DNA from 2 places in the Stenotrophomonas sp. YJH_SMC_133 genome. Region 1 is predicted to be linked to the other one. Evidence: riboswitches for the same ligand, from Rfam matches in the RefSeq annotation. Region 1 holds a riboswitch; the other holds the start of a gene.

What was found. A riboswitch is a leader RNA that binds a small molecule or an ion and turns the genes downstream of it on or off. The one in region 1 is predicted to bind glycine.
Region 2: linked by a shared signal. The riboswitch ahead of AC5P78_RS03185 (trimeric intracellular cation channel family protein) and the one ahead of gcvP (aminomethyl-transferring glycine dehydrogenase) in region 1 are both predicted to bind glycine.

Annotation. Positions count from the first base shown of each region.
Region 1 covers NZ_JCAFTW010000001.1:84,086-95,961, forward strand. Annotated here, with positions in the region: gene AC5P78_RS00350 (catalase) at 1-552, opposite strand, end outside; gene AC5P78_RS00355 (helix-turn-helix transcriptional regulator) at 667-1,389, shown strand; gene AC5P78_RS00360 (amino acid permease) at 1,472-2,839, shown strand; gene AC5P78_RS00365 (VOC family protein) at 2,943-3,353, shown strand; gene gcvP (aminomethyl-transferring glycine dehydrogenase) at 3,447-6,314, opposite strand; glycine riboswitch at 6,377-6,479, opposite strand; gene AC5P78_RS00375 (multidrug effflux MFS transporter) at 6,779-8,005, shown strand; gene AC5P78_RS00380 (siderophore-interacting protein) at 8,146-9,042, shown strand; gene AC5P78_RS00385 (hypothetical protein) at 9,111-9,503, shown strand; gene AC5P78_RS00390 (M2 family metallopeptidase) at 9,798-11,762, opposite strand.
Region 2 covers NZ_JCAFTW010000002.1:130,441-142,316, forward strand. Annotated here, with positions in the region: gene groL (chaperonin GroEL) at 1-794, shown strand, start outside; gene AC5P78_RS03135 (DUF6445 family protein) at 929-1,540, shown strand; gene AC5P78_RS03140 (serine hydrolase domain-containing protein) at 1,569-2,732, opposite strand; gene AC5P78_RS03145 (aspartyl protease family protein) at 2,800-3,729, opposite strand; gene AC5P78_RS03150 (response regulator) at 3,836-4,543, shown strand; gene AC5P78_RS03155 (sensor histidine kinase) at 4,576-5,874, shown strand; gene AC5P78_RS03160 (MarR family winged helix-turn-helix transcriptional regulator) at 5,947-6,447, shown strand; gene AC5P78_RS03165 (DNA alkylation repair protein) at 6,444-7,184, shown strand; gene AC5P78_RS03170 (DUF6616 family protein) at 7,232-7,570, shown strand; gene AC5P78_RS03175 (hypothetical protein) at 7,683-7,940, shown strand; gene AC5P78_RS03180 (3-deoxy-7-phosphoheptulonate synthase) at 8,236-9,309, shown strand; gene AC5P78_RS03185 (trimeric intracellular cation channel family protein) at 9,478-10,095, opposite strand; glycine riboswitch at 10,178-10,283, opposite strand; glycine riboswitch at 10,297-10,386, opposite strand; gene AC5P78_RS03190 (GIY-YIG nuclease family protein) at 10,427-10,702, shown strand; gene AC5P78_RS03195 (nuclear transport factor 2 family protein) at 10,774-11,205, shown strand; gene AC5P78_RS03200 (hypothetical protein) at 11,211-11,666, shown strand; gene AC5P78_RS03205 (NAD(P)/FAD-dependent oxidoreductase) at 11,758-11,876, opposite strand, start outside.

The sequences.
Region 1 (11,876 bases):
ACGGTCCGGTTCCATCTTCACCGCGTGCACCAGGTCCGGGAATTTCATGGCGTCCTGGATGAAGAACACCGGGATGTTGTTGCCGACCAGGTCCCAGTTGCCCTCCCTGGTATAGAACTTCACCGCGAAGCCGCGCACGTCGCGCGGGGTGTCCACCGAACCTGCGCCACCGGCCACGGTCGAGAAGCGGGTGAACACGGGTGTCTTCACGCCAACCTCGGTCAGGATGCGCGCGCGGGTATGCGCCTTCAGTGATCGGGTCAACTCGAAGTAGCCATGCGCAGCGCTGCCGCGGGCGTGCACGATGCGCTCGGGAATGCGCTCATGGTCGAAGTGGGTGATCTTCTCGCGCAGGATGAAGTCCTCCAGCAGCGTAGGCCCCCGAGGTCCCTGGCGCAGGGAGTTCTGGTTGTCTGCCACCGGGATGCCCTGATCGGTGGTCATCGCCGGATGACTGCCCCCGGCCTGCTGGTGCAGTTCATCGCCGTTGCCGCGGTGGTGGTTCTCGGCGTGGGTGGTTGCGCGCTTGCCGGTCGGCTTGCTGGCGGCCATTGACGTTGGCTCCGGATGCTCAAAGAGAACCACGACACTGGAACCGGGCCCGTTAAACCGAGGTCCGGCAAAGGTGAACGTACAGGCAAAAGCAGGCTCGGGTATGCTTGTTCCATGCGAGTCGAGCCCGCCGACATCGAAGCCCTGTTCGACGCCATCCCGGATGTGCTGTTCTTCATCAAGGACCTTCAGGGGCGTTACACCCACGTCAACCAGACCATGCTGCGGCGGCTGGGCCTGCGCGCCCGCAAGGACGTGATCGGGCGTACCGCGGCGGAGATCTACCCGACCGGGCTGAGCGCCGACTACGTGGACCAGGACGCCCGCGTGCTGGCCGGTGAGGTGATCGAGAACCTGATGGAGCTGCACCTGTTCGCCAACCGCGAACCGGGCTGGTGCCTGACCTGCAAGCGTCCGCTGGTGGTCGATGGGGCCATCGAGGGCCTGATCGGCATTTCCCGCGACCTTGGCCAGAAGGACAGTCTGGGTACCCAGTACGAGCAGCTGCGGCTGGCGCTGGCCCACCTCAACGCGCACTACGCCGAGAACGTGCGCATGCAGACCCTGCTGGACATCACCGGCTTTTCGCTGTCCAAGCTGGAGCGCAGCTTCCGCAAGGTGTTCCAGATGACCCCGCAGCAGGTGCTGACCCGGCTGCGGATCCAGATGGCCATGCACCTGCTGCACGGTGACGAGAGCATCGCCAGCATCGGCCAGGCCTGCGGTTTCAGCGACCAGAGCGCCTTTACCCGCAAGTTCAAGGCTGAAACCGGTTTCTCGCCGCGTGCCTACCGCGCCCGTATTGGTGGCAGTGTCGGAGAGCCGGCACTGGCCTGAGCCGCCTGCTGCGCTGTGCCTATCCCCGCGGGCATGGGACAGGGTAAGGTGTCGCCCCTGTAGCCCGCCGCCAGCCCTGCCGATGCCCAACTCGATTCCGACCGCTTCGCCGTCCCGCCTCGGACATTCGCTCAAGCCCCGCCAGCTGATCATGATGGGCCTGGGCAGCGCCATCGGTGCCGGCCTGTTCCTCGGCTCGGGCGTGGGTGTGCAGGCGGCCGGTCCGGCGGTCCTGGTGTCGTATCTGGTCGCCGGCGCGCTGGTGATCATCGTGATGAACGCTCTGGGCGAAATGGCGGCGGCCAAACCGACCAGCGGCGCGTTCTCGGTCTATGCCGCCGATGCCATGGGCGCCACCGCCGGTTCCACCGTCGGCTGGTTGTGGTGGGTGCAGCTGGTGATCGTGATCGCCGCCGAGGCGGTGGGAGCGGCCGGGCTGCTGGCCACCGTCTGGCCAGCAGTACCTGTACCGATGGCGGCGCTGGCCTTCATGCTGTTCTTCACCGCGATCAACCTGCTCGGGGTGAAGAACTTCGGCGAGTTCGAATTCTGGTTCGCCATCCTCAAGGTGGCGGCGATCCTGGCCTTCATCGCCATCGGCGTGGCGCTGCTGATGGGCTGGCTGCCGCAGGTGACCTCGCCGGGCCTGAGCAACTTCACCGAGCATGGTGGCTTCGCACCGAAGGGCCTGGCCGGTATTGGCGCTGCACTGCTGGTTGTCGTTTTTGCCTTCGGTGGCACCGAGATCGTCGCCGTTGCGGCGGCGGAGACCGAAGATCCGGAGCGCAGCATCGCCCGTGCCATCCGCACCGTGGCGTGGCGCATCCTGGTGTTCTACATCGGCTCGCTGAGCGTGATCATCGCCGTCGTGCCGTGGACCAGCGAAGCGTTGAAGTCGCCGTTCGCCGCCGTGCTGGACATTGCCCGTATTCCGGGCGCCGGCACCGCCATCACCCTGATTGCGGTGATCGCGCTGCTGTCGGCACTCAATGCCAACCTCTACGGCGCCTCGCGCATGATGTATTCACTGGCGCAGCGCCGCGAAGCGCCGGCGGTGCTGGGCTGGACCGATCCGCGCCAGGTGCCGGTGATTGCCGTGCTGGCCAGCGTGCTGTTCGGTTTCGCCGCCACGGTGATGGAACTGCTGTTCCCGGACCGGGTGCTGCCGGTGCTGCTGAACATCGTCGGTTCCACCTGCCTGCTGGTGTGGACGCTGTCGCTGGTCTCGCAACTGGTGTTGCGCCGCCGCGCGGATCGCCTGGGTACCCGGCTGCCGTTCCGCATGGCGGGCTTCCCGTGGCTGACCTGCTGCGCGCTGGCGATCCTGGCGCTGATCTTCGGCCTGCTGCTGAGCGAGTCGCACACCCGCCTGCAGTTCCTGTCGATGGTGGCGCTGACCGCCACGATCGCCGCCGGCAGCGCCATCGCACGGCGCATGCGCGAGGCGTGACTGAAGCTGCCGGCCAGCGGCCGGCACTACCACGGGGGCTGCACATCTGCCGTGCCATCCTGATCGTGTGGGCCGTCATCGGCCCGTCGACCGGGAGTACCGCATGCTGCGCAGTCGCCCCTTCCTGATGTTTACCGGCCAGGCCGAGGCCGCCCTGGCCCTGTACGCCGAGGCCTTCGCCGATTTCCGCCTGCTGGCAATGCAGCGCCATCCGGACGGCGCCGGTGCCGGCGTGCCCGGGCAGGTCCGACAGGCCATCTTCCTGCTCGGTGGCACCCACTACCTGTGCTTTGACAGCCTGGACGTGCACGATTTCACCTTCAGCCCGTCGATCTCGCTGTTCGTCGAGTGCTCCGGCGCCGAGCAGTTCGAGCGCGCCGCGCGCGTGCTGGGCGAGGGCGGCCACTGGCTGATGCCGGTGGGCGACTATGACTTCAGCAACCGCTACGGCTGGGTGCAGGATCGCTTCGGCGTGTCGTGGCAGTTGAGCCTGGGGCAGATGCCGGACCCGTGATCGGGATTACCGTGGGTGTGGACCCTGGTCCACCCGCCCTCATGAAAACGGCCCGCTTGCGCGGGCCGTTCTCTTTACCGATGCCGCGAGGAATCAAGCCTCGACTTCATCATCCTTGTAGGCATCGACCGGGATGCAGGCGCACATCACGTTCTTGTCGCCGTACACGTTGTCGACGCGCGCCACCGGCGGCCAGTACTTGCTCTGCTTCAGGCTGGCCAGCGGGAAGGCAGCCAGTTCGCGCGGGTAGGCGTGGGTCCACTCGCTGGCGGTCACCGCGGTGGCGGTGTGCGGCGCGTTCTTCAGCGGGTTGTCCTCGCGGTCCAGGCGGCCGTCTTCGATCGCGGTGATCTCCTCGCGGATCTGGATCATCGCGTCGATGAAGCGGTCCAGCTCGTGCAGCGATTCGCTCTCGGTCGGTTCGACCATCAGCGTGCCGGCCACCGGGAAGCTCAGGGTCGGGGCGTGGAAGCCGAAGTCGATCAGGCGCTTGGCGACGTCCTCGGCGCCGATGCCGCTGGTCTTCTCCAGCGGGCGTACGTCGAGGATGCACTCGTGTGCTACCAGGCCGTTGCGGCCGGTGTACAGGGTCTTGAAGTGCGGGGCCAGGCGCTTGGCGATGTAGTTGGCGTTGAGCTGCGCGACCTGGGTGGCCTTGCGCAGGCCTTCGCGGCCCATCATCGCGATGTACATCCAGCTGATCGGCAGGATCGAGGCGCTGCCGAAGCTGGCGGCGCTGACCATGCCGACCGGGCCGTTGTCACCCAGCTTGCCCGGCAGGAACGGGGCCAGGTGTTCCTTGACCGCGCACGGGCCGACGCCCGGGCCGCCGCCGCCGTGCGGGATGCAGAAGGTCTTGTGCAGGTTCAGGTGCGAAACGTCCGAACCCCACTTGCCGGGCTTGGCCACGCCGACCAGGGCGTTCATGTTGGCGCCGTCGGTGTACACCTGGCCGCCGTGCTGGTGGATGATCTCGCAGATCTCGACCACCTCTTCCTCGAACACGCCGTGCGTGGACGGGTAGGTCATCATGATCGCGGCCAGGCGGTCGCTGTACTTCTCGGCGTTGAGGCGGATGTCTTCCACATCGACGTTGCCGTTGGCATCGGTCTTGGTGACCACCACCTTCATGCCGCACATCTGCGCCGAGGCCGGGTTGGTGCCGTGCGCCGAATCGGGGATCAGGCAGATGTCGCGGTGGCCTTCGCCGCGCGAGCGGTGGTAGGCGCGGATCGCCAGCAGGCCGGCGTACTCGCCCTGTGCGCCGGAGTTCGGCTGCAGGCTGACCGCGTCGTAGCCGGTGCATTCGACCAGCATCGCTTCCAGCGTGTCGATCAGTTCCTTGTAGCCCAGCGCCTGGTCGGCCGGCACCAGCGGGTGGATCTGCGAGAACTCCGGCCAGGTCACCGGGATCATCTCGGCGGTGGCGTTGAGCTTCATGGTGCACGAACCCAGCGGGATCATCGTGCGGTCCATCGCCAGGTCCTTGTCGGCCAGCGAACGCAGGTAGCGCAGCAGTTCGTGCTCGCTGTGGTGGGTGTTGAACACCGGGTGGGTCAGGAACGCGGACTGGCGCAGCAGGCCGGCCGGCAGCGCGTCGGCGGTGCTGGCATCCAGCGCGTCGACGTCCAGCGTGGCACCGAACACCGCAGCCACGGCGACGATGTCGGCGCGGGTGGTGGTCTCGTCCAGGCTGATGCCGACCGAGTCGCTGTCGATCGCGCGCAGGTTGTAACCGGCGGCGCGTGCTTTGGCATGGATTTCATCGGCATGCACGCCGGTGACGTGCAGGGTGTCGAAGAAGTCGCCACCGACCTGCACGCCGGCATTGCGCAGCGCTGCGGCCAGGATCGAGGCCAGTCGATGGGTGCGGCGGGCAATGCGGGTGAGGCCTTCCGGGCCGTGGTAAACGGCGTACATCGAGGCCATCACCGCCAGCAGCACCTGCGCGGTACAGATGTTGGAGGTGGCCTTCTCGCGGCGGATGTGCTGTTCGCGGGTCTGCAGGGTCAGGCGGTAGGCCGGGTTGCCCTGGGCATCGATCGAAACGCCGATCAGGCGGCCCGGCATCGAGCGCTTGTAGGCGTCACGGCAGGCCATGAAGGCGGCGTGCGGGCCACCGAAGCCGAACGGCACGCCGAAACGCTGGCTGTTGCCGACCACGATGTCCGCGCCCCATTCGCCCGGGGCGGCCAGCAGGGTCAGTGCCAACAGGTCGGTGGCCACGGCCACCAGGCCGCCACGTGCGTGCACAGCGTCGACCAGCGCCTTGTAGTCGCCGACCTGGCCGAAGGTATCCGGGTACTGCAGCAGCAGGCCGAAGGCTTCCGACTCCAGCGCTTCGGCCGGGGTGCCGACGCGCAGCACGATGCCCATCGGCTCGGCGCGCGTGCGCAGCAGTTCCAGGGTCTGCGGGTGCACGGCGTCGTGCACGAAGAAGGTGTCCGACTTCGACTTGGCCGAACGCTTGGCCAGGGTCATCGCTTCGGCGGCGGCGGTGGCTTCGTCCAGCAGCGAGGCGTTGGCGATTTCCATGCCGGTCAGGTCGGCGCACAGGGTCTGGAAGTTGATCAGCGCTTCCATGCGGCCCTGCGAGATTTCCGCCTGGTACGGGGTGTAGGCGGTGTACCACGCCGGGTTTTCCAGGATGTTGCGCAGGATCACGTTCGGCGTGTGGGTACCGTAGTAACCCTGGCCGATGAAGCTGCGCAGCACGGTGTTCTTGTCGGCGATCGCACGGATCTTCGCCAGTGCCTGCACTTCGGTCATCGACTCCGGCAGTGCCAGCGGTGCCGGCGACTTGATCTTGGCCGGCACGATGGCGTCGGTCATCGCATCCAGCGACGCGTGGCCGACGACGTCGAGCATCTGCGCGATCTCGGCGTCGTTGGGGCCGATGTGGCGCTCGACGAACGCGTTGTGGTGCTCGAGCTCACGCAGGGAAGGGGTGTTCTGGGACATGGCGAAGGATCCGTCAGGAAAGGGCACACGCACGGGCACAAGCCGCCGGTCGGCGGTCTGCGGGGCGCCCCTCTGTCCTTTTGCCTGAGAGTTTAAAAGCGCGGCGGACCGCAGCTTCGTGCCCCTTCGGCGCCGGATCGAACCGGTCTCTCCAGAGTTGTGTTACGGGTGGTATCGGGCCTGAGCGATTACGGGCGTTGCGCCTTCGGCAGCGGTGTTCCGCTTCTCCCACCGTGTTGCCCGCCGATTATAGCCCGTTGCGGGCGCGGCGGCCGCCTTCGGACCTGGCGGCCGCGCCTGAATGGCCGATGGCCCGTCCGTGCGTTTTGTGCACTGCTGCATGGCATCAGGCGCATTCCCCACCTATGATGGGCGGATACCCGAATTCATCTGGCGCCGTCCCTGCTGCAGGGGACCGGCGCCCGCCGTGCGTGCCGCGCATGGCCCTGCCGGACGCCTTTCCCATGACCGCCGCTGTTGCTCCCTCCACCCGCCGCATGGCCCTGCTGCTCGCCGGCCTGGCCATGTTCGGTCCGTTCTCGATCGACACCATCTTCCCCGCGTTCCCGCAGCTGGCCCAGCGCCTGGCGGTGGACGAAGTGGCGGTGCAGCAGACCATCAGCGTGTACCTGCTGTTCTACGGCCTGATGAGCCTGGCGCACGGTCCGCTGTCCGACGCCTGGGGCCGCAAGCGGGTGATCCTCGGTGGCCTGGTGGTGTTCGTCGGCGCTTCGGTCGGCTGCGCGCTGTCCACCGACCTGACCACGCTGCTGGCGTTCCGTGCGCTGCAGGGCCTGTCAGCAGGCGTCGGCATGATCGTCGGCCGCGCGGTGATCCGCGACCTGTACCACGGCCACGATGCGCAGCGCCTGATGAGCCAGGTATCGATGCTGTTCGGCATCGCTCCGGCCATCGCACCGATCATTGGCGGCTGGATCCTGCTCAGTGGCGCCGGCTGGCCACTGATTTTCTGGTTCCTGGTGGTGTTTGCGCTGCTCCTGCTGGCGGCCACCGCACGCTACCTGCCGGAAACCCATCCGGTGGAGGCACGGGTGCCGTTGTCGCCGCGCGTGCTGCTGCGTGATTACGTGCGCATCGGTTTCAACCCGCGGTTCCTGCGCCTGGCGCTGGCCGGCAGCATCGGTTTCGGCGGCATTTTCCTGTACATCTCCTCGGCGCCGGTGTTCGTGATGCAGCACCTGCATCTGGGCGAGGGTGGTTTTGCCTGGCTGTTCATCCCCACCATCGGCGGCATGACCACCGGCTCGTTCCTGTCCGGGCGCATGGCCGGGCACACCACGCCCACCCGCCAGGTGTCCATTGGTTTCGGCCTGTGTGCGCTGTCGGTGCTGCTGAATGTCGGCTACGTGGCGCTGTCGCCGCAGTTCGTGCTGCCGTGGGCGGTGCTGCCGATCTTCCTGGGTGGCATGGGCATGGCGCTGATCTTCCCGATCCTGGCGCTGGCGGTGCTGGACATGTACCCGCACCAGCGCGGCCTGGCCTCGTCGCTGCAGGCCTTCGTGCAGCTGATGATCAGCACGGTGGTGGCCGGCGTGGTGTCGCCGCTGCTCAGCGCCAGCCCGCTGCACCTGGCGCTGGGGCAGGCCGCGTTCTTCGCCGCCGGCTTCGTGTTCTGGTACTGGGAACACCAGCGTGAACGCGCGGCACAGGCGGCCTGCACGGGCCATTGAGCAGCGCGCAGGGGTAGGGCCGGCCGCTTTGCCCGCAACGCTTGCGAAGAGGAACGACCGGACTAGGCTGGGCACTCCAGCCAGCCGGTGCGTGGATGCACGACAGCCAGCCAATCCGATGTCGTTGCATGAGGTTCCCCATGGCTGCGCAGCAGACCTACCGCCTGTTCGAGGTGGCGCTGAAGGAGCGCCGCGTTCTTTCCCCTTCCCTGGACCGCATGGTGTTCACCGGTGCCGACGTGGCGCGGATGAAGACCGAAGGCCCTGACCAGCGCATCAAGGTGTTCTTCCCCTTGCCCGGCCAGGAGGTGCCGCAGGTCCCCAGCGGTGAAGACTGGTACCCACGCTACCGGGCCCTGCCGGACGACAAGCGCCCGCCGATGCGTACCTACACCATCCGCCAGTTGCGCGCCGAGCAGGGCGAGGTCGACGTCGATTTCGTCATCCATGGCGAAACCGGCCCCGCCTCGCGCTGGGCCATGCACGCCCGCCCAGGCGACCGCGTGGTGCTGCTGGCCCCGGACGCCGACTGTGCCGGGAGCAGCGAGGGCTGGGAGTGGAAGCCACCGGCCGGTGTCGGCCAGGTGCTGCTGGTGGCCGATGAAACCGCGTTGCCTGCGGTGGCCGGCATCCTCGAGGAACTGGCGGCCATGGTCGACCCACCGCGCACGCTGGCGCTGCTGGAGGTGGCGCAGGCCGGTGATGCGGTGCACCTGAAGGCGCCCTCCAGCGCCGAGCTGGTCTGGCTGCCGCGCTGGCAGGCCGCCTACGGACAGCGGTTGCTGCAGGCGGTCCAGGCGCGGTTGGCAGCGACCTCGGGCGTGACTGCCTGCGATGCGCTGGAGGAGATCGACGTCGATACGCAGATCCTCTGGGAGCAGGCCGATACCCGGGTGGCCGGGCCGCTGTACGCCTGGGTGGCGGGCGAGGCGGGGGCGGTGATGGCGATCCGTCGCCATCTGGTGCGCGACTGCGGGCTGGACCGCCGCGCGATCACCTTCATGGGCTACTGGCGGCACGGCAAAGTGCTGGACTGAGGGGTGTGAAGCGGTGCTGCGGGCGGGGTGCGCTATCCTTGCGCCCCCCTTCGCAGCGGTACCGCACCATGTCCACCAGCTCCAAGACCCGCCGCGACCAGCGCCGTCGCCAGGAAAAGCAGGCCGCCAACAAGGCCGCCGCGCAGGCCTCGCCGGTGGAGCCGCATGCGGAACTGCGCGATGCACAGCGCACCCTGCTGGCCGGTGTCGTGCGCCGCGACGGCGAATGGGTGCTGGGCATGGATGGCCGCATTGCCGGCCACAGCGAAAGCGCCGCACAGGTGCTGGCGCTGATCATGCAGGCCGGTGAGCTGCACGAACGCAATGGCACGCCGGTGCGCCTGATGTACTCCGACGCGCTGCGCGATGCCGCACAGGCCGAAGCCAGGGAGAAGGGCCAGACCTTCGAGGAATTCAAGGCCGAGCTGGCCGCAGCGATGGCCGCGAAGAAGAACAGCTGACCGCTGTTGCGGTAGAGCCGGCCGCTGGCTGGCTGCCAGCTGTTGGGTCTTCATCGCGTAGTTGCCGGCCAGCGGCCGGCACTACCGGAAAGGGGCGGATCCTTTCGGATCCGCCCCTTTTTTCATTTCGTCGCCGGGGCCGCGTTGGCCTGCCAGCCGCACATCTGGCCTTTGACTGCCGTTTCGGTAGAGCCGGCCGCTGGCCGGCTGCCCGTTGGGTCTTCATCGCGTAGTTGCCGGCCAGCGGCCGGCACTACCAGAAAGGGACGGATCCTCGCGGACCCGCCCCTTTTTTCATTTCGCCGCCGGGGCCGCGCTGGCCTGCCAGCCGCACATCTGGCCTTCGTTCTGCTGCTTCAGCCACTCGTTGACCGGGGTGAAGTACTCGATCATCGGGCCGGCATCGAGCTTGTCGGTACCGGTCAGCTCCTTCAGCGTGGCCTGCCACGGCTGGCTGGCACCCTTGCTCAGCATCGCCCAGTACTTCTGGCCGGCTTCCTTGTTGCCGTAGAAGGTGCACTCATGCAGCGGGCCCTTGTAGCCGGACGCGTCGCACAGGCCCTTGTAGAACTGGAACTGCAGGATGCGCGCCAGGAAGTAGCGGGTGTACGGAGTGTTGCCCGGCACGTGGTACTTCGCGCCCGGATCGAAGAACTCTTCGCCACGGGTGCTGGCCGGCGCCACGCCCTGGTACTTGGCCTTCAGGTCCCACCACGCCTTGTTGTAGTTGTCGGCAGTAATCGAGCCATCGAACACGCCCCAGCGCCAGCGGTCGATCATCAGCCCGAACGGCAGGAACGACACGCCTGACAGCGCCATGCGCATCTGGTTGTTGATGACCGCCTCGCGGCTTTCGGTCGGCGCATCGACCAGGCCGATCGAGCTGAGGTACTTGGGCGTCATCGCCAGCACGATGGTGTCGCCGATCGCTTCATGGAAGCCATCGTTGGCACCGCCCTGGAACAGCGGTGGCAGCGGGTTGTAGGCCAGGTCGTAATAGATGTGGCCCAGCTCGTGGTAGATGGTGGTGAAGTTCTCTTCGTTCGGCTTGATGCACATCTTGGTGCGCACGTCGCCTTCCATGTTCATGTCCCAGGCGCTGGCGTGGCAGACCACGTCGCGGTCGTCAGGCTTGATGAACTGGGTTTTTTCCCAGTAGGACTGCGGCAGCGACGGCATGCCCAGCGACACGTAGAAGTCCTGCGCGCGCTCGGTCATCTGCTTGGCGGTACGCAGTTCGGCCTCGCGCTGCGCCTTGTACTGCGCGGCCACGTTCGCATCCTTGCCGGCCTTGGCCAGCGCCGCGCTCAGGTTGGTCTGGTACTGCTTTTCCAGCGCCGCGGTGATGTCCAGGCTGCCGGCGCCCGGGTACGGTTCCAGCTGGTCCCACAGGTTCGACCAGTCCTGCTGCCACATGTTGCCCAGCAGGTGCGCGGCGATCAGGCCATTCCCCACTTCGGCCTTGTCCTTGCCATAGGTCTTGTCCAGCTTGCCGCGCGCGTAGCAGTGCAGCTGCTCGTACATCGGCTTGACCTGTTCCCACAGGCGGTCGGTTTCCGGGCCGATCTGCTCCGGCGGCATGTCGTAGCCGCTGCGCCACATCTGGCCGGCATCGGTGAAACCCATGCCCTTGGCGCCTTCGTTCACCAGGCCGACGAACTTCTGGTAGTCGCCGCGCATGCTCTTGGTGGTGCTGTGCCAGCCCTGCCAGGCGTCAAGCTGATTGTCGTAGTCGCGGCTGCGCGCCAGTACCTGTTCCAGCTCGCCCAGCTGGCGGCAGGAGTTCGGATCGTTGGCGTCGGTGCAGTACTTGCCGGCGCCGTAGCTGCCTTCCATGCGGGTGGCGATCTGGGTCAGCTCGGCCAGCTTGGCCGGATCGCGCGGCGCCGGCATCGAGGACATCAGTTTCAGCAGGTGGATCGCACGCTTGCTGTCCTCGCTCATCGGCTTGCCATCGAATTTGGCGGCCTGTTCGATCCAGCTGTTGAGCTGGGTCAGCGAGCGCTCGTTGGCCTTGGCCGCGATGCGTTCGGAATCACTGTTGATGTAGGTGGAAGACAGCCACTGCGCCGAGGTCATCTCCGGGTAGGCGGCCTTGAATTCGGCATTGATGCGGGCCACGAACTGGTCGGCGGTTTCGCCGGCCGGGGCGCTGCTGCTGGCGGTATCGGTGCCTGGGGCAGCTTCCTTCTTGCAGGCGGCCAGGGCCAGCGTGGCGGCGGCGATTGCCGAGGCCAGCAGGAGATGACGGTGTTTCACGGGCGGTCCTTGGGTGGTGAACGACGGCCGAAGGCTAGTGGGCAGTGGCTGCGACCGCAAGTGGCGGAAGTCGGCCGGGCGGCGCCCGGCACCCGCAGAGGCTTTCAAGCAACG
Region 2 (11,876 bases), on a different contig from region 1:
AGGCGATGCTGGAAGACATGGCCGTGCTGACCGGCGGCACCGTGATCTCCGAAGAAGTCGGCCTGTCGCTGGAGAAGGCCACCATCAAGGACCTGGGCCGCGCCAAGAAGGTGCAGGTCTCCAAGGAGAACACCACCATCATCGACGGCGTCGGCGACAAGGCCAACGTTGATGCACGCGTGGCGCAGATCAAGACCCAGATCCAGGACACCTCCTCGGATTACGACCGCGAGAAGCTGCAGGAACGCGTGGCCAAGCTGGCCGGCGGTGTTGCCGTGATCAAGGTCGGCGCCTCGACCGAAATCGAAATGAAGGAAAAGAAGGATCGCGTCGACGACGCCCTGCACGCCACCCGTGCGGCCGTTGAAGAAGGCGTGGTTCCGGGCGGCGGCGTTGCCCTGGTCCGCGCGATCACCGCGCTGGCCGGCCTGAAGGGCGCCAACGAAGACCAGAACCACGGCATCCAGATCGCCCTGCGTGCGATGGAAGCCCCGCTGCGCGAGATCGTTGCCAACGCCGGTGACGAGCCGTCGGTCATCATCAACAAGGTCAAGGAAGGCACCGGCAGCTTCGGCTATAACGCCGCCACCGGCGAGTTCGGCGACATGCTGCAGTTCGGCATCCTGGACCCGACCAAGGTGACCCGTTCGGCGCTGCAGAACGCGGCCTCGATCGCTGGCCTGATGATCACCACCGAAGCCATGGTTGCCGAAGCTCCGAAGAAGGACGAGCCGGCCATGGGCGGCGCCGGTGGCATGGGCGGCATGGGTGGCATGGGCGGCATGGACTTCTAAGGTCCACGCCCGCGTCGGACGTTGCCGGCCCTGGCCGGCGCGTCTCCCCGATGCAAGGAAAAACCCCGCCGCGAGGCGGGGTTTTTTTGTTGCCCGGTTGCCGCCATGGCGCCGCGTCGCTACGCTCGCAGACCATGCCTACCTCGTTCATCGTCGTCGACGACTTCCTTTCTCCAGCCGATGCACACGGCCTGCGCCAGGCCGGCCTGGGCCTGACCTACCCGGCGCAGGAGGGGGCATTCCCCGGGCGTAATTCGCTCGAACGGCTGGAGCTGGACGGCCTGTCCGAGGCCGCGTCGCGGTTGGTCAACGAGCCGCTGCGGCCGGTCAATCCGTTGCAGTCGCACGGCAAGTTCCGGCTGACCCTGGCCAGCGATGTGGGTCGCGCCAAGGTGCACACCGACCATTCGCACTGGTCCGGCATCCTCTACCTCAGCGCCCCGGAGCACTGCGAAGGGGGTACCGAGTTCTTCCGCCATCGCCGCACCAACACCGAGCGCATGGCGCTGAACGCCCACGAGCTGGCTGCGCTGGGCTACGCCAACGGCGGCGACATGCATCGGGACATCATCGAGCGCGACAGCGTCGACGACAGCCAGTGGGAAATGACCATGCGCATCCCGATGCGCTTCAACCGTCTGGTGCTGCTGCGCCCGTGGTTCTGGCATACCGCCGGCCCGGCCTTCGGCGACCGGCCGGAGAATGGGCGGCTGGTCTACCTGATGTTCTTCGAGCAGGCGCGTTGAAGGGAGGTCATCCACGCATGGCGTGGATCTACTTCACGAATGCCTTCGCTGCGCCGTACTCCCACTGCCACGGTACGCCGATGTCGCCGAGCACGAAGGCCACCAGCGCCGGGAAGGTCGCCTCGGCGCGCACATCGTTGCCCAGGATCACCACGCAGCGCTGCTGCTGCTCGACGCACACCAGCGTATTACCGACCGCATCATCGTGGCCGCCCTTGTAGAAGCCCGCGCCTTGCGGGCCACGGAACGTCACCACTCCCAGGCCGGCCGCCAGGTCCTTGCGCTGCAGCGCCTTCGGCAGCTCCGGCTGCAGGGTGGGGAACTGGCTGGCGGTGGTGATCGGCAGCTGCGGCCGCACCAGCTCCTTGCGCATCGTCGCTGACAGCCCATCGCCGCGCACGTAGCCGGCGGCGAAACGGGCCATGTCGGCGATGGTGGTATCCATCGAACCGGCCGCGCGCACGCGGCTGCGCTCATCGTGCGGCTCGGCGGTGCCCTCCATGGTCCAGCCGTCGGCCAGGTTGGTGGCGAAGTCCCCGCGCCACATCATGCTGGTGCGGGTCATGCCGAAGCGGTCGAATACCCGCTGCTGCATCAACGCACCCACATCCTCGCCCAGCCGTCCGCGTTCGATCACGAACTGCAGCAGGATCAGCCCTTCGCCGGAATAGCCGTAGCGGCTGCCTGGATCGAAGTGGAACTTCAGCCGGCCGTCCGGTTCAAGAAACCCGAAGTTGGCAAAGCCACTGGCATGGTTGAGCAGCAGGCGAGGGGTGAGCTGGCGCCAGCGCGCATCATCGGCCAGCACGCGGTAGTCGGCGTACTTCTTCGTTTCGGGCGGATAATCCGGCAACGGCTTGTCCAGCGCTGTGGCGATGCTGGCATCCAGATCGATCCTGCGGTCCTGCGCCAGCTGCGCGACCAGATGGCCGAATGCCATCTTGGTCAGCGAGGCGGCGTACATCACCGTATCGGTGCGCAGTGGTTCGCCTGCGGTATTGCGCTCGCCGTAGGCGGCGACGTGCACCACCTTGCCGCCGTCGATCACCGCCAGTGCCATGCCGCGCGCCTGTGCGGCCTGCATCAACCGCTGCGCTTCGGCGTCGATGCGGGCCGGCGAGGGTACCGGGGGAGGTGCAGCCAGCACGGCCAGCGGGAACAGCGTCAGCAACATCAGGGCAGCACGGCACATGCGTGGAACTCCTGGTGGGGCGCACGGCGATGCTACGCCAGGCTGCCGCTGGCGTCATTGCCGGATGTCAGCTGGCCTGCGGCCGGCGCAGGCAGATCCGGGACGCGCCGGCACCAATGTCCACCTGGCCGCCGCGCATTGCATCCGCACCAAGGATCAGCGCCGGCCGGCCCTCCAGGCCGATCGCCTTGAACACTGGCAGTTCGCTGATGCGGACCTCCATCGAGGGGTGCTGCCAGCCGTTGCCGGCCATGCCGGGCAGGGTGTACAGCCAGGTTGCCTGCTTTCCGCCGCCCAGGCCTTCGGTGCCCTTTTCACGCACCCGCACCCGTGCGTCGCTGCCGTCGGTGCGCAGCCCCAGTGCGCGGGCTGCTTCGGCGTTGAGGACGGTCTGCGCGGCACCGGTGTCGACCACGGCGATGGCGTCCACCGAGGGCGCGCCCAGTGCAAGCATGATGAAGCCGAACTGGCGCAGGCCGTCAGTGCGTCCGGGCAGCGCATTGGGCTGGCAACCCGGTCCTTCCAGGTTCAATCCGCCGGGTGTCCACAGCGCCAGTTGATTGCGGCCGAAGTCCCAACGGGTGTCCCAGCGTCCGGTCAGATCGTTGCCGATCAAGCCGTCAATGGCCGGATCATCGTCCTTCGGCAACGACGACAGATCGACCTTCATGGCTTGGGCCTGCAGCTGCCAACTGCCCAGCTGCCAGGACGTTCTGCGTATGCGCTGCAGCCGCGCGGAGGCTGCACTTGCCCCTTGGGCCTGTGATACCTCCGCATCCGCATCTCCCAGACCGTAGCGCCGCACGACGCGGTCATCGACCAGCGTGGCGCCTGCCGCGCTGTCGACCACGAAGCGCAGCGGTTCGGCACGCCCGTCCAGCGACACGGCCACGGCCGGATGACCGCCCTGCATCCACATCGGCAGGATGTGTTCGGGGGAATCGGACGCCAGCGCAGCCAGCGGGGCAGCAAGCAGGACGAATGGGATGAGGCGCAAGGCAGGTCTCCGCAGTGATCATGGGTGACCATTGGCGCGCAGTGGCGTATCGCGGGAATATCGGCGTTGATACCGTCCTGATACAGACCTGCCTGATACTGCCTGCATGACGACTCCCGCCCGTGTCATCGTTGTCGATGACGACGCCAGCATCCGTGATGCCATCGCCGATTGCCTGTTGCTGCATGGCTACCAGGTACGGGTGGCAGCGGACGCGACGGCGCTGGACGTGCTGCTGCAGGTCGATCGCCCGGACGTGATCATCCTCGACTGGATGATGCCCGGTGAGGATGGCCTGTCGGTCTGCCGCCGGCTGCAGGCACGGGCCATTCCGATCCTGATGCTGTCGGCGATGGGCAGCGCACCGGACAGGGTGATCGGCCTGGAGATGGGCGCGGACGACTACCTGGCCAAGCCGTTCGACCCGCGCGAGCTGCTGGCGCGGGTACGCGCGCTGCTGCGCCGGCAGGACAAGCTGCGCGCGCAGGTAGCCAGTGAACTGCGCTTTTCTGGTTGGCGGTTGCTGCCGGAACAACGTCGCCTGCTGGCGCCGGATGGGAACGAGCTGGTGCTCAGCCGTGGTGAATTCAGCCTGTTGCTGGCGCTGGCCGAACGCCCCGGGCGGGTACTGGGGCGCGAGCAGCTGCTGCAGCTGAGCCGTGGCGAGCCGAGTGACAGCGTCGACCGCGCGGTCGACCTGGCCATCAGCCGCCTGCGCCGCAAGCTCGGGCAGGCCTCGCCCGGTGCGGAAGCCCTGGTGCAGACATCGCGTGGCGAAGGCTATCGCTTCCACGCCGAGGTACAGGTGCTGTGAACAGCCGGTGGCCGACCGCGCGTTGGATCACGATGCTGGCCCTGGCCAGCCTGCTGCTGGCGACACTGGTCAGCGTGGCCGTGGTTGGCTGGATGCCTCGGCCCGCGCCGCCACCGATGCGGTTGGACCAGGCCGTGCAGGTGCTGCGGGGGGAGCAGGCCGCGGCACCACTGGGCCTGCATCTGGCGACGCAGGATGCGCCACCAAAGGGCAATGCCAGTGACTGGCTCAGCCAGTTGGCGGCGCTGCAGATGGGTTTGCCGGCGAAGGAGGTGCGCCTGGTCTGGAGCGGACAGGGCAAGGCGCCTGATGTGCAGGTCATCGAAGGCGGCGAGGTGCTCGACGGCACGGCGCGGGTCGGTGTACTGAAGGCGCAGGCCGCGCTGCTGACCGCGATGCAATGGCCGCCGTTTGAACTGGGCGTGCGCCAGGCCGATGGCCGCTGGCGGGTGGTCGGCAGCGATCACAGTGATCTGGCAGCTTGGCGGCGACAGGTGATACTGGCGCTGCTGGGCGGTGCCGTGTTGCTGGCGCCGCTGGCGGCGTGGGCATCGATCCGGCTGGGGCGTCCACTACGACGCTTGGCCGATGCCAGTGCACGCGTGGACCTGCAAGCCGACACGCCCCTGCCGGATGATGGCCCGCGCGAGGTACAGATGCTGGCCGCCGCGATCGGCACCGGTCGAGAGCGCCTGCGTGCGCAGGCCCAGGACATGACCCATATGCTGGCTGCAGTGGCGCACGACCTGCGCACACCATTGACCGGCCTGCGACTGCGCGCCGAGTTCGCGCCCACACCACAGGCGGCCCGGATGGTGGCGGACATCGAGCGCATGGACACGATGATCGAGCAGGTGCTCGATTACGCACGCGGTGAACTGCAGCCGTTGCAGATGCGCCCGCTGGATCTGGCCGCGCTGCTGGAGGAGTGCGTGCAGGCAGCGTTGCTGCGCGGTGTCGAGATCTCCATCCAGGGGCCGGACAGTCTGCCCTGGCACGGCGACGCGCTGCTGCTTCGGCGCGCGTTCGACAACCTTATCGACAATGCCGATCGCTATGCCGGGGCGGTGGAACTGCGACTTGCCGTGGTTGAGCGAGGGGTCCAGCTGGAGGTGATGGATCGGGGCCCAGGTATCGCCGAGGGCGACCGAGTACGCCTGCTGCAACCGTTCCAGCGCAGCGAGCGTTCTCGTAGTCGCACCACCGGTGGAGCGGGACTTGGGCTGGCAGTGGCCGCCAATGTGGCGAGGCGGCACGCGGGCGAACTGCAGCTGCTGCACCGGGAGGGCGGCGGGCTGATTGCGTGCCTGCTGCTGGGAAAGTTCACCTGATATCGGCTGTGGTTTACAGGCAGCGGCTGTTCGGCTGTATGATTAGGCGCCTAACCATATCGCGTGCGTGAGATGATCGAAGCCAAGCACCATGCCCTGATCGAGGAAGCGCAGCGACGCGGTCACGCCAACATCGCGCCGCTGCGCCTGTGTTTCCAGCTGCTCTCGCTGTCCTCGTCGATCGATCGCGACTGCGCCGCGCGGCTGGCACCGCATGGGCTCAGCGAGGGTCGCTTCATCGTGCTGTTCCTGTTGCACGGGGCCGGTGGCGCACTGCCGCCGCATGTGCTGGCCGAGCGCGCCGGCGTGACCCGCGCCACCATCAGCGGCCTGCTCGATGGCCTGCAGCGCGAAGGCCTGCTGCAGCGTCGCAACGATGACGGGGATGGCCGCCGCCTGCAGATCGTGCTGACCGCACCGGGAAAGCGTTTGGCCGAATCGCTGTTCGAGCAGCACACGCAATGGATCGGTGGGCTGTTCAACGGCCTGGATGCTGATGAACAGCAGCAGCTGTCACAGCTGCTGCACAAGGTCTGGCAGCACACGGACGCCGGGCGGGAATCCGCAGCATGAGCACGGCCATTCCTGCGGAACGCCGGCAAGCACTCAACACCGGCCGCGTCCCCGCCACCCATCTGGCAGAATGCCTGGCAGTGGATTTTGCCGCGCTGCTGCAGGTGGTGGCGCCTGCGCTTGCACCGGAGGCGCTGCAACGCATGCGGGACGCCTCAGGCAAGGGCATCACGCTGCGCATGGCCCTGGCTGCGCAACTGCTGCGTGAGGCGGGGCAGGGGGCGCCTGCGCTCTGGCAGCATCACAGCTCCGATACAGTGCGCGGCTGGGCCTGCTACCTGATCGGCAGAGATGCCCGCGCAACGCTGGCAGGGAAGCTGCAGCAGATGCGCACACTGGCCGATGACCCCCATTTCGGTGTGCGCGAATGGGCGTGGCTGGCACTACGCACGGACATCGTTGCCGCACCACTGCAGGCGCTGGAGCACCTGCAACCGTGGTCACAGGAAACATCGCCGTACCTGCGCCGCTTCGCCTGCGAAGCACTGCGTCCGCGCGGTGTCTGGGCCACGCACATCGCACTGTTCAAGCAGCACCCGGAACATGCATCCGCGCTGCTGGAAGCACTGGCCGACGATCCGGAACGCTATGTGCAGGATTCGGTCGGAAATTGGCTCAACGATGCCGGCAAGACTCAGCCGCAGTGGCTGCGCCAGCTGTGTACGCGTTGGCAGCATGAGCGCCACAGCGACGCCAACGCCTACATCCGCAAACGCGCGCTGCGCTCGCTCCGGTAGTGCCGGCCGCTGGCCGGCAACCCCCGAACCCTCAAGGAAGAACCACCATGTCGCACACCTTCATCGAGCTCTACACCGCCACCCCTGCCTGGACCACACTTCCGCCCGAGCAGCGGAATGCCTTCTTCGCCCGTATCGGCGCCGGCATGCAGCAGTTCGATCCGGTCCGCATCACGCCGCTGGCGATGGGCCGCGTTGCCTCGGGCGTACCGCACGGCAGCGATGAGCAGTTCTATGCGGTCTGGCGCTGCGCAAGCCGCGAGGAGGTCGATGCGTTGATGGCCGGCATTGCCGCTACCGGCTGGCATGAGTACTTCACCACCACCCAGGCGGTAGGCGCGATGGACAGCATGGCCCAGCACCTTGCCGACCTGGCCGCCTTGTAGCGGGGCGGCAGACGCCGGCAGATCCCGGTGCTGGGCATGGGTGGCACATGCGCCTGTCACCCAGACGCGGTAAACAGGACATTGCCCATTTCCATCCGCAGGAAGGTCGATCATGCAGAGCACGCTCCAGGTCACGCTGTTCGGCCCTCTTGGCGACAGCCCGGCGTTGCAGTTGCCGGGGCTGGAGGGGCCGTCGGTGGCCATCCAGGAATCGGCCCTGCGGCGCTTGGTTTCCGATCTTTACACCGCGCGTTCCCTGCTCAACCCCGAGCAGCTGGACGAGGCCCGGCAGGAACTGGATCGCGTGCTGGAACGCTGGGCCGACATCCATGAGGGCCTGCTGCTGGACGTGGAAGTGCATGGCAAATGAGCGACGTTGCGTGGTTGCCGCCGCGTGGGCAGGGCCGGCGCGCATCTCGCTGAACCGCGTCCCCAGTTGCGGATGAAACATTTTGCACTGCGCAAAAGCTGTGCTATCAATACAACCCATGAACGCAGCCGCCACCCGCTTTTACTGGTATTACTTTCCGAAGCCACTGGCGGAGGAAGGACTGCGCTCACCCTGAAGAAAGCTTCAGACGCATTCCCGAAAGCCGCCAGCGAACCTGGCGGCTTTTTTCATGCCGCCACGCTGGGGACCCCCAACGTTCCGGAGACCTCCCCCAATGCCCCCGCACACCGACGACCTGCGTATCCGCACCATCGAACCGCTGACACCGCCTGCCCAGCTGCTGGCGATGCTGCCGTGTGACGATGAAGCCTCCGACACCGTCAGCGCCTCGCGCGCGGCCCTGCACCAGATCCTGCATGGCCGTGACGACCGCCTGGCAGTGGTGGTTGGCCCATGCTCGATCCACGACCCGAAGGCCGCCATCGAGTACGCCCAGCGCCTGAAGCCGCTGCGTGACGCGCTGGCCGGGGAACTTGAAATCGTGATGCGCGTGTACTTCGAGAAGCCGCGCACCACGGTGGGCTGGAAGGGCCTGATCAACGATCCGGACCTGGACGGCAGCTTCAGGATCGACAAGGGCCTGCGCATCGCCCGTGGCCTGCTGCGCGACATCAACAAGCTCGGCCTGCCGGCCGGCGTCGAGTTCCTCGACGTGATCTCGCCGCAATACATCGCCGATCTGGTGGCCTGGGGCGCCATTGGTGCGCGCACCACCGAAAGCCAGGTGCACCGCGAACTGGCCTCGGGGCTGTCGTGCCCGGTCGGCTTCAAGAACGGCACCGATGGCAACGTGAAGATCGCCGCCGACGCGGTGGGTGCGGCCTCCAATCCGCATCACTTCCTGTCGGTCACCAAGCAGGGCGGCACCGCCATCGTGTCGACCACTGGCAACCCGGATTGCCATGTGATCCTGCGCGGCGGCAAGCAGCCGAACTACGATGCAGGCAGTGTCGCCGAGGCCTGCCAGGCGCTGGCCAAGGCCAAGCTGCCGACTCGTCTGATGATCGACGCCAGCCATGCCAACAGCCTGAAGAATCCGGACAACCAGCCGAAGGTGATCGAGGACATCGCCGTTCAGTTGGAAGACGGTGAACAGCGCATCGTCGGTGTGATGATCGAGAGCCATCTGGTCGGTGGTCGCCAGGAACTGGTGGAAGGCCAACCGCTGGTCTACGGGCAGAGCATCACCGATGGCTGCATCGACTGGGACACCACCGTGACGGTGCTGGAGCGACTGGCCGCGGCCGTGCGCGCCCGTCGCGACGTGAAGGTGTCCGAAGCCGCTTGAGTGCGGCACGTGTGTGGATGGCGGCCAGCGCCTGCGGGGGTGCGGCCGCGATCAGGGCCGGTCGGAGTTGGAGACCGGCCCATCTGCACCGGCGATGCGCCTGGCGCTGCGCATGAGCGACAGCGCCAGGTACATCGCCGGGGTGGTGCGGATTCCGCCGCGCGAACCTCAATGCACTTCGTCGTGATACACGAACTTCGGCATTTCCCAGCGGTAGTGGATCGCCAGCAGGCGCAGCGCGAAGCCGCCGCCGAGGCAGCACAGGATCGCGGTGGCGTCGGCCACGCCCCAGTGCAGCAGCAACAGGTAGGCCGCGCCGGTCAGCAGTGCGATGATCGCGTACAGCTCCTTCTGGAAGATCAGCGGCACCTCGTTGCAGAGGATGTCGCGCAGCACGCCGCCGAACGCGCCGGTCAGCATGCCGGCGATCAGCACGATCGGCATCGCATGGCCGGCTTCGCGCGCAATCGAGCAGCCGATCAGGGTGAAGGCGATCAGGCCCAGGCCATCGAGCACCAGGAAGGTGCGGCGGAAGTGGTGCATCCAGCGCGCCACCCAGGTGGCGATCAGCGCCGCGCACACGGTGAAGCCCAGGTACTCGGGATGCTTCACCCAGCCCAGCGGGTAGTGGCCGAGCAGGATGTCGCGCAGTGAACCACCGCCGAGGGCGGTGACGCAGGCGATCATGACCACGCCGAACAGGTCCATGCGGCGGCGGCCGGCAGAAAGTGCGCCGGTCATGGCTTCGGCGGAAATGGCGATCAGGTAGATGATGGACAGCAACATGGGGCAGGCTCCGGGCGCGGTGGGGCCGGCCATGCGCGGACGCCGCCATTGCCTGCGCAATGACGGAATGACGATGACCGGTGCCGCTCCCGCTGTCCTTTTGCCTGAGAGTTCAGCGGCATGGGCCGCGTGCCCCTTCGGCGGATCGTCCCGGGCATGCCCGGTGACCTCTCTCCAGCTCGGCGAGTCGAATGCATGGTTGGTGGGATTCCAGCCCACCGGCCTGAGCGATCATGGGAGCCTGCGCCTTCGGCGGGCGCCAGCGCGGCGCCTCTCTCCTGCATTCGGGCGCCAGTATATCCGCTGCAGTGCAGCACGGCATAATCCGGGCATGGCCCCGTCCCTCCGCCCGTGGTTCCTGTACCTGCTCGAATGTCGCGATGGCAGCTATTACGCCGGCATCAGCACCGACGTGGACGCGCGTTTCGCCGCCCATCAGGCTGGCAAGGGCGCGCGCTACACCCGGGCCCGGCCGCCGCTGCGGGTGCTGGCCGTGCGCGAGTACCCGGACCGGGCCGCCGCCTCGCGGGCCGAATGGCAGCTCAAGCAGCAGCCGCGCGAACGCAAGCTGGCCTGGCTGCAGGCGGTGGATGCTGGGTCCCTGTAGATCCATGGCATACATGGATGCCTCTGTGCCGCCATGCGATGATCGCCCAGCCCTCAGCGCTGGAGACCCGGATGTCCACCGTCGCCCTGTTGTTCGCTCTCTCCGCGTCAACCAGTCCCGCTGCCGACCCGGCCACCCTCGCGGCCATCGAAGCCACCTGCCATGACTACGTCGACGGCCAGCTGGAGGCCGACCCGCAGCGCGTCGCCCGCTCCCTGCACCCGGACCTGGCCAAGCGCGCGGTCCTCGGCGATACGCCCGACGAGCGGCTGGGCCTGCGCCGCATGTCGAAGGAAGAACTGGTCGCGCTGACGAAGCAGGGCGCGCTGAAAACCCCGAAGGATCAATGGGACCGCCGCTGCACGGTGCTGGACGTGACCGGCAATGCCGCCTCGGTGCGATTGGAAACGCCGTGGTTCGTCGATTACTTCCACATGGGGCGCTTCGACCAGCGCTGGGTCATCGTCAACGCGTTGTGGTACCCGAAACCGAAGGCGAAGTGAGCACGATGCGTGCCGCCGGTAAGGCATGGGTCTCCGTCGTCGTACTGGCCGCCGGCATCGCACTGCTGCCTGGCCTGCTGTACCTGCTCGGGCTTGCCCTGGTGGGCGGTTGGCCGAAGCCAGCAGACCGTGCGCCCAGTGGTGTGGCTGCGTGCAGCAGTGAACCGCGAACAGGATTTCAGCCGATGAATCCCTGGAGTTTCGCCGCGCAGTTCTTCGACGACGACGCGATGAAGAAGAAGGTGCCAGAGGTGGAACGGGAGGCGTTCTGGATTGCCCGCCGCCATCTTTGGCGGCAGCCACGGCACGACATGCTGCGCTGGCATCTGAGCAGCACGGCACTGACGATCTGGATTACCCGCAACTGGAGTGCCGCGCAGATTGCCGACACCGCAAGGAAGGAGGACTTCTGCCGCGCATGGTCGAAACGGCGGGCGCCCGGCGGCCCGATGAAGCGGTAGATCCACGCCATGCATGGATGATGTTGACGGAGTCAGAGCCCTTTCCTGCGGAAAGGGATCGGACCGCGTGGCAGCCGGCCAGCGGCGGGCACTACCGCCTCGGTCGCCGGTCTTCCTGGTCATCGCCGAAGATGATGCGCGCGCTGCGCTGGTAGCTCCAGTACGCCACGGCCCAGTTCAGCAGCACTACGATGCGGTTGCGGAAGCCGA